Regions from separate parts of the Rheinheimera sp. B2H12 genome, predicted to be linked through region 1. Evidence: predicted binding sites of a transcription regulator. Region 1 holds the regulator's gene; the other holds the start of a gene.
What was found. Region 1 encodes sigma-54, which starts transcription at its own class of promoters, with help from an activator protein. Its sites were predicted from a motif close to TGGCANGNTNCNTGCTT; they were not measured.
Positions count from the first base shown of each region.

Region 1 (3,580 bases):
AGCTCAGGCACCCAATGTGGGTTGGGCAGAAAGCGGGCATCAAACACATAATCGGCATCCTTGGGGATACCATATTTAAAGCCAAAAGACTCAAACAGGATCACTAACCGGCCGGTTTTCTGACCCAGGATCCGCTCTCTGAGCTGTTCGGTCAGTTGGTGAACGTTCAGCTCAGTGGTATCAATATATAAATCAGCGCGGCTGGAAATAGGGTCCAGCAGTTGTTGCTCACGCTGAATGGCTTCATCCAGCGACATCGCCTGATGTGACAACGGATGTAATCTTCTGGTTTCACTGAATCTTTTGATTAGACTGGTATGGTCTGCATCCAGATATAGAATGGTCAGTTCCACTTTGCGTGGTAAATAAGACAGGATCTCGGTCAGTTCTTCCGGTTCCTGTGGCAGGTTGCGTACATCAATGCTGATAGCAACCCGTTCATATTGTCCCATCACGGCGTTTGCCAAGGTTGGCAATAAATTGACCGGGATGTTATCGACACAATAATAGCCAAGGTCTTCCATCACCCGCAGTGCGACTGATTTACCTGAACCGGATCGTCCGCTGACCACCAGAAGTTTCATTTTCCTGCCGCCATCTCTGAATGGGTTAACAATAACTGATATAAACCGGCATCAGATTCTGCATGCCTGATCTTACGCGTCAAATCTTTCTGACTGAGTAGCCTGGCAATGCCTGCCAGTGTACTGAGATGAGTCTGGCACTGATTTTCCGGGATCAGGATCGCACAGAAAATATCAACCGCCTGATTATCGATAGCATCAAACTGGATCGCATCCTGGCTGACCACAAAGATCAACACCGGGCTGGTGACATCTTTCAATTTGCCATGCGGGATGGCGATACCACCGCCAATACCGGTCGAACCTAGTTTCTCCCGCGCCATCAGCGCTTCAAAAATGCTGGATTCCGGTAATTGCGGCAATTGCTGATGGGCAAGCTCGGCAATATATTCCAGAATGCGTTTTTTACTATTAAAAAGGACCGCACTTTTTGTGCAGTCCTTCGATAACATTGAGCTTAAGTTCATAAGTCCGTAATCAGTGACGAGAAATTTTCTCTTTGTGTTTAATAACTTGTCGATCAAGTTTATCGATCAACTGGTCGATCGCGGCGTACATATTATCATCTTCGCTGATTGCAAACACCTCTCCGCCGTTTAAATGCATTTTGGCTTCGGCAATTTGTTTTAATTTCTCCACATTCAGCACAACATGGACGTTGTTGATGTGGTCAAAATGCCGTTCAAGTTTTGAAAACTTGCTGTCTACATACTCTCTCAGTGCTTCAGTAATTTCAACATGGCGACCAGTTAGATTGATTTGCATAGACATTTCCTTCTTTGATGAGCACTTATAGCAAGCTCTTGCGCTGATTTGACGGCGGAATGTACAGAGACTCACGGTATTTGGCGATGGTCCGCCTTGCTACGTTGATGCCCTGTTCAGAAAGAATTTCTGCCATCCTGCTATCGCTTAACGGCTTTGCAGGATTCTCCGCTGCCACCAATTTTTTAATAAAGGCTCTGATGGCGGTCGACGAACATTCGCCACCACTCTCTGTACTTACATGACTGGAAAAGAAGAACTTAAGTTCAAAAATTCCACGTGGTGTATGCATAAATTTCTGGGTGGTCACCCTGGAAATGGTCGATTCATGCATGCCAACCATCTCAGCGACATCATTCAGCACCATAGGTTTCATCGCTTCTTCGCCATGTTCAAAAAATGCCTGTTGTTGCTGCACTATGCAGTTGGCAACTTTGAGCAGAGTTTCATTCCGACTCTCCAGACTTTTCAGAAACCATTTGGCTTCTTGCAGGTGCGAGCGGATAAACTGGCTGTCCGATGAATTACGGGCATGGCGTGACATCGCCGCGTATTGTTCATTAATTTTAATCTTTGGAAAGGCATCCGGATTTAATTCAACCATCCAGCGGCCTTTGACTTTTTTCACTGATACATCGGGAATGGTGTATTGCTGCTCTTCCCGGATCACATCGGCCCCTGGTCTTGGGTTCAGGCTGTGGATCAGACGCATCACTTCCCGCAAATCATCTTCTTTCAGTTTAGCCACCCGCATCAGAGAACGGAAATCACGATTGGCTAAATATTCACTATGATGACGAATAATATCGCAGGTTTGCGCAAGGAAAGGGGTATCTGGATCAAATTGACGCAATTGCACCAGCAAACATTCCTGAATACTGCGGGCACCCACCCCAATGGGATCAAAAAACTGGATGCGTTTAATCACGGCTTCGACTTCATCAGCTTCCACTTCTGGCATGCCAAGCGAGTCCAGAATGTCTTCAGTGCTGATGGTCAGCAGGCCATTGGCATCGATCGCTTCAATAATAATTTCAGCAATCGCCAGATCGGTATCAGAGAATGGGGTTAAGCGCATTTGCCAACGCAGATAATCCTGCAGGGTTTCAGTGGTCTCGCCCTGAAACACCATGTCTTCGTCACCGTTGTAAGTGCCGGAAACCGGGGCTGCACTGACCATATCGTCCCAGTTGCTGTCGAGTGGTAAGTCTTCTTTGATGTTTTGTTCCGTCATCGCCTCACTGCTGTCAGGGATGTCAGGTTCACTATGTTCATCGTTATTAAAACTGTCAGTCTCAGGATGTTCACGGCGGTCAGAATCAGCCGCAGCGCCGTTGTCATTGAAGTTGGTGTAGTCATCATCAGCTGCTTCGAGCAGCGGGTTTGCATCCAGCGCTTCCTGAATTTCTTGTTGTAATTCAATCGTTGACAATTGCAGTAGCTTAATCGCCTGCTGCAATTGCGGCGTCATGGTCAGCTGCTGTCCAAGCCGGAGTTGTAAAGATGGCTTCATGTACTTCTGGTCACTCCTGACGGCCAGTGAAACTGGCTTTTTGCTAACTATAGCCTGAATTGCTCTCCGAGGTATACATCTCTGACCTGCTGATTGGCTAATACTTCAGCCGGTGAGCCGGAAGCAATCAGTTCTCCATGACTGACAATATAGGCAATTTCACAAACATCAAGGGTTTCCCGGACGTTGTGGTCGGTAATGAGCACCCCAATACCGCGGTCACGCAGGTGCTGGATAATTTTTTTGATATCCAGTACTGAAATGGGGTCAACCCCGGCGAAAGGTTCATCCAGTAAAATAAAGGCCGGATTAGCCGCCAGCGCTCTGGCGATTTCAACCCGGCGTCTTTCACCACCAGACAAACTCATGCCCAGGCTATTGCGGATATGGGTAATGTTAAATTCATCCAGTAACTCATCGGCTTGTTGCTCGCGCTCTATGGCGGATAAGTTTTTCCGGGTTTGCAGAATCGCCATCAGATTATCGTAGACAGTTAATTTGCGGAAAATAGAGCTTTCCTGGGGCAAATAACCAATGCCTTGTCTGGCTCTGGTGTGAATAGGATCAAAGGTAATGTCCTGTTCACCCAGCGTGATAGTGCCTTTGTCCGATGGCACCAGTCCGACAATCATATAAAAAGTGGTGGTTTTGCCGGCACCATTAGGTCCGAGTAAACCGACGATCTGACCGGCATTGACTGCCAGACTGACATCTTTAA
Region 1 is NZ_CM184363.1:586,617-590,196, forward strand. It holds gene rapZ (RNase adapter RapZ) at 1-584, opposite strand, end outside; gene ptsN (PTS IIA-like nitrogen regulatory protein PtsN) at 581-1,051, opposite strand; gene hpf (ribosome hibernation promoting factor) at 1,062-1,349, opposite strand; gene AC53GJ_RS02600 (RNA polymerase factor sigma-54) at 1,375-2,862, opposite strand; gene lptB (LPS export ABC transporter ATP-binding protein) at 2,910-3,580, opposite strand, start outside.

Region 2 (3,580 bases), 1.3 Mb from region 1:
CCTTTGGCCGCTGTGACTGGCACTGTGGCAACCGGTTCTTTGGCCGCGTTGGCCTGTTCTGTTGTCGTTGACGCCGCTGCTGGTGTTGTTGTGACAGGTGCTGCGGTTGCTTGCTCAGTTGCCGCAGCCTCACCAGAGGCAACCGGCATACTGAGCAACAGCATACTGAACAAGACCAGAGCGGAACACTGCTTCACCAAACCAAATAACCCCATTAGCGTAACTTCTTAATCCGTTCAATCTGGCTGATGACGTCGGTCAGACGAATACCAAATTTATCGTTCACCACCACCACTTCACCATGGGCAATTAAAGTACCGTTCACCAGCACATCCAGTGGTTCACCAGCCACCCGCTCTAATTCCACCACTGAACCCTGATTCAACTGCAGCAGATTACGGATACTGATTTTGGCCCGGCCCACTTCCATTGAAATGGTCACCGGAATATCCAGAATAGTTTCCAGTTTGCGTTTTTCATCGGCGCTAATGGTCGATCGGTCTTCCTGTAACTCTTCTAATTCAACAGCTTGAGCGCCATCACCACCTTCAGCCTCTGCTAAAGCGGCTGCCCACTCGTCCATCGTATCTTTATCATCAGCCATTACCATTTTTCCTCTAAACGTTCAGATAAAATCAAATCTGCTTCTAATTCACTGATGTCGGCGTCACTGTCCAGCCGACGCCCCCCTTTGGTAAATACATGCATCTCTGATTTAACCGATTCCGGCCTTTTAATTTTTTCGATAATTTTCAGTGCCACATTGTCACGCGAACGGCCCATTTTGGCGCGGTAAGTGGGCAAATCTTCAATCAGCACCGTGATATGCTCAGGCACTTCAATCGGAATAATATCGCCCGCCTGTAAATTCATTACTTGTTCCAGCGTCAAATCCACATCCATCATTTTGGTGGTCAAATTGACTTTGACATCCATGATTTCATCTCTGAGCGCCTTACTCCAACGCAGATCGGTATCTTCTTTATCACTTTGCACACCGGCATCAAGCAATTCACGGATCGGCTCCAGCATTGAATAAGGCAAAGCGACGTGGAAATCGCCACCACCACCATCCAGTTCAATATGGAATGAGCTGATGACCACCACTTCAGTCGGGCTGACGATGTTGGCCATCGCCGGGTTGACTTCGCTGTCGAGATATTCGAAGGAAACGTCCATCACCGGTGCCCAGGCTTCTTTGTAATCTTCAAAGATAAGCTTGAGCAGCATTTGAATAATCCGACGTTCAGTCGGAGTAAATTCCCGGCCTTCAATTTTGGCGTGATAACGCCCATCGCCGCCAAAAAAGTTATCCACCAGGATAAACACCAGTCGCGCTTCCATGGTGATGAGGCCGGTGCCCTTCAGTGGTCTGAACCTGACCATGTTCAAACTGGTGGGGACAAACAAGGTATGAACATATTCACCAAACTTAATCATCTGTACACCGTTGATCGAGACTTCAGCGGTGCGGCGCATCATATTAAACAAGCTGATGCGCATATGGCGGGCAAAACGTTCGTTGACCATCTCCAGCGTCGGCATCCGACCCCGGACAATACGGTCCTGCGAAGAAAAGTCATATTCAAATGCCGAACGTCCGCCGGCACCGGAACTGTCTTCTATCTCTTCTTCTTCGACGTCATCAACACCATGTAATAGCGCATCAATTTCGTCTTGTGACAGTAAATCAGTCAACTGGTTAACCCTCTGCTTGTCTGCACAGACTTATTGCATCACAAATCCGGTAAATAACACTTCTTCTACCACCATCGAACCGGCGACCCCAATCAGGGCATCCTGCACGTCTTTCAGTGCGGCCGCTTTTAAACTGTCTTTGCCGGCTGCAGTCACCAGATCATCGGCGTTGCCTTTACTGAAAGTCCGCAACATGGTGCTTTCGATCAGCGGAATATGCTGTTTGGCGGTTTCTTCATTATTCTGACCGCGTACCAGCAATTGCACCTTGATCTGAACTAAGCGGTCACGAGCAGCGCCTGGCACATTAAACACAAAAGGTCTTGGCATCGACACATAAAGCGCAGTACCAACCTGAGCCGCAGCAGCATCGGCTGGTGCTTCAGTGGCTGCGGGTGCAGCCGCCGCGGCACCATCCGCCGGTGTAACGGCTGCATCTGCTGCCGGTGGCGGTTCTTCACCGCCACTTAATAAAAAGTAACCTGCACCGCCCCCCAGCAACAACACAGCTGCTGCTGCAATGATGATGATTTTTTTCTTTTTCCCACCGCCATCGGCGATTTCGAGTTCTTTTTCCCCAGCCATATCCACTCCGGTTAAGACGGCAATTTTTCTATTATTTACCGCATATCCCGGCAAACGCAATCATCATGACATCAACTGCTGGATTTACCAGCGTAACATCAGTCTCAGGCGTAATAATCCACCATCCGATCTGAACTGCGGATGGTCACCTGCTGCGGTAAAGCTTCATCAACCAGCTCGGTATTGGTCAATTGCCGGGAGCCTGCTTTGGCTTGTTTTTCGCCTTGCTGTTGTTGCTGCTGTTGTGAGACCTGACTGTCCGTCAACTCAACGCCTTGTTGCTGCAACAATTCTCTTAACCTTGGCATTTGTTGTTCTAATGCTTCTTTTGCCTGCGCCTGCTGCACCACAAATTGCACCGACAATTGATCCTGCTGCAAATTCACTTTGATTTGCACTGAGCCAAGTTCTTCCGGCGCTAAACGGATTTCTGCGCTCTGGATTTTTTGTTGCACCTGATACATCACCCGATCTTTCAGTTGCGCGGCGGCTTGCGGTTCTTGTAAATACAGCGTTGGCAACTGCGCTTCCGCCGTTTTTAACGCTGCGGTTTGACTGGCGGCACTGCTCTGTTGGGTTGCCAGCGCCGGACTTTGCGTTTGTTGTGCCGGCGTTAATAGCTGGGATTTATCACCAGCGCTCGCCGCCAGACTCTGGAACTGCTGCTCTGGTAATACGTTGGTCGAAGCTGCACTGAAGGCATCACTACGCACTGACTGCTGGCCGCTTTGTGCTGATACAGCTTCAGCGCCAGTGGCTTGTTCTGCTTTAAATTGTTGTTGTTTGCTCAGCGCATCAGCAGCATTCGCCGCTTTTTGGTGATCAGCAAAGCTTAACTGAGCGGCACTGGTCATGGCCTGTTGTACCGGCGCAGCCGTGGGTTGCCGCTCTGCGTTGAGCACCACTTCAGTTTGCAGCGCGCTTTCTGCCACTGTCTGACTGTTTTGCTGGACGAATTGCTGTGGTGTAGTCACTGCAGCCTCAATCCGGCTCGGCACAGCTTTATCGTTCAATAGCGTTTTTTCTGCCAACTGAACAACTGCCTGCGGCTCAGTTACTGTGTTGTCGGCTTGAGTTGTTACCGTCGACAGCTCTGTTTCGGCGCTTTGTGCTGCCAGCGTTGTCTCAGGTTGTGATGCCGGCATCTGCTGGGCTGTAGCATTTGGCACTGCATTCTGAACTTTCTCGACTGGCGCAGCGCCGTTTGACACTATCAGCTCAGGTGGTGACTTCGCATCCGGCGTGGTCGCAGTTGGTGACGCTGCAGCTCGCTCTGATTGAGGTGCGGCGACGGCAG
Region 2 is NZ_CM184363.1:1,882,625-1,886,204, reverse strand. It holds gene fliO (flagellar biosynthetic protein FliO) at 1-215, opposite strand, end outside; gene fliN (flagellar motor switch protein FliN) at 215-604, opposite strand; gene fliM (flagellar motor switch protein FliM) at 604-1,698, opposite strand; gene fliL (flagellar basal body-associated protein FliL) at 1,729-2,283, opposite strand; gene AC53GJ_RS08175 (flagellar hook-length control protein FliK) at 2,388-3,580, opposite strand, start outside.
Region 2: a site for sigma-54 is predicted at 2,338-2,354, ahead of fliL (flagellar basal body-associated protein FliL). Genes of this name have one in related genera too.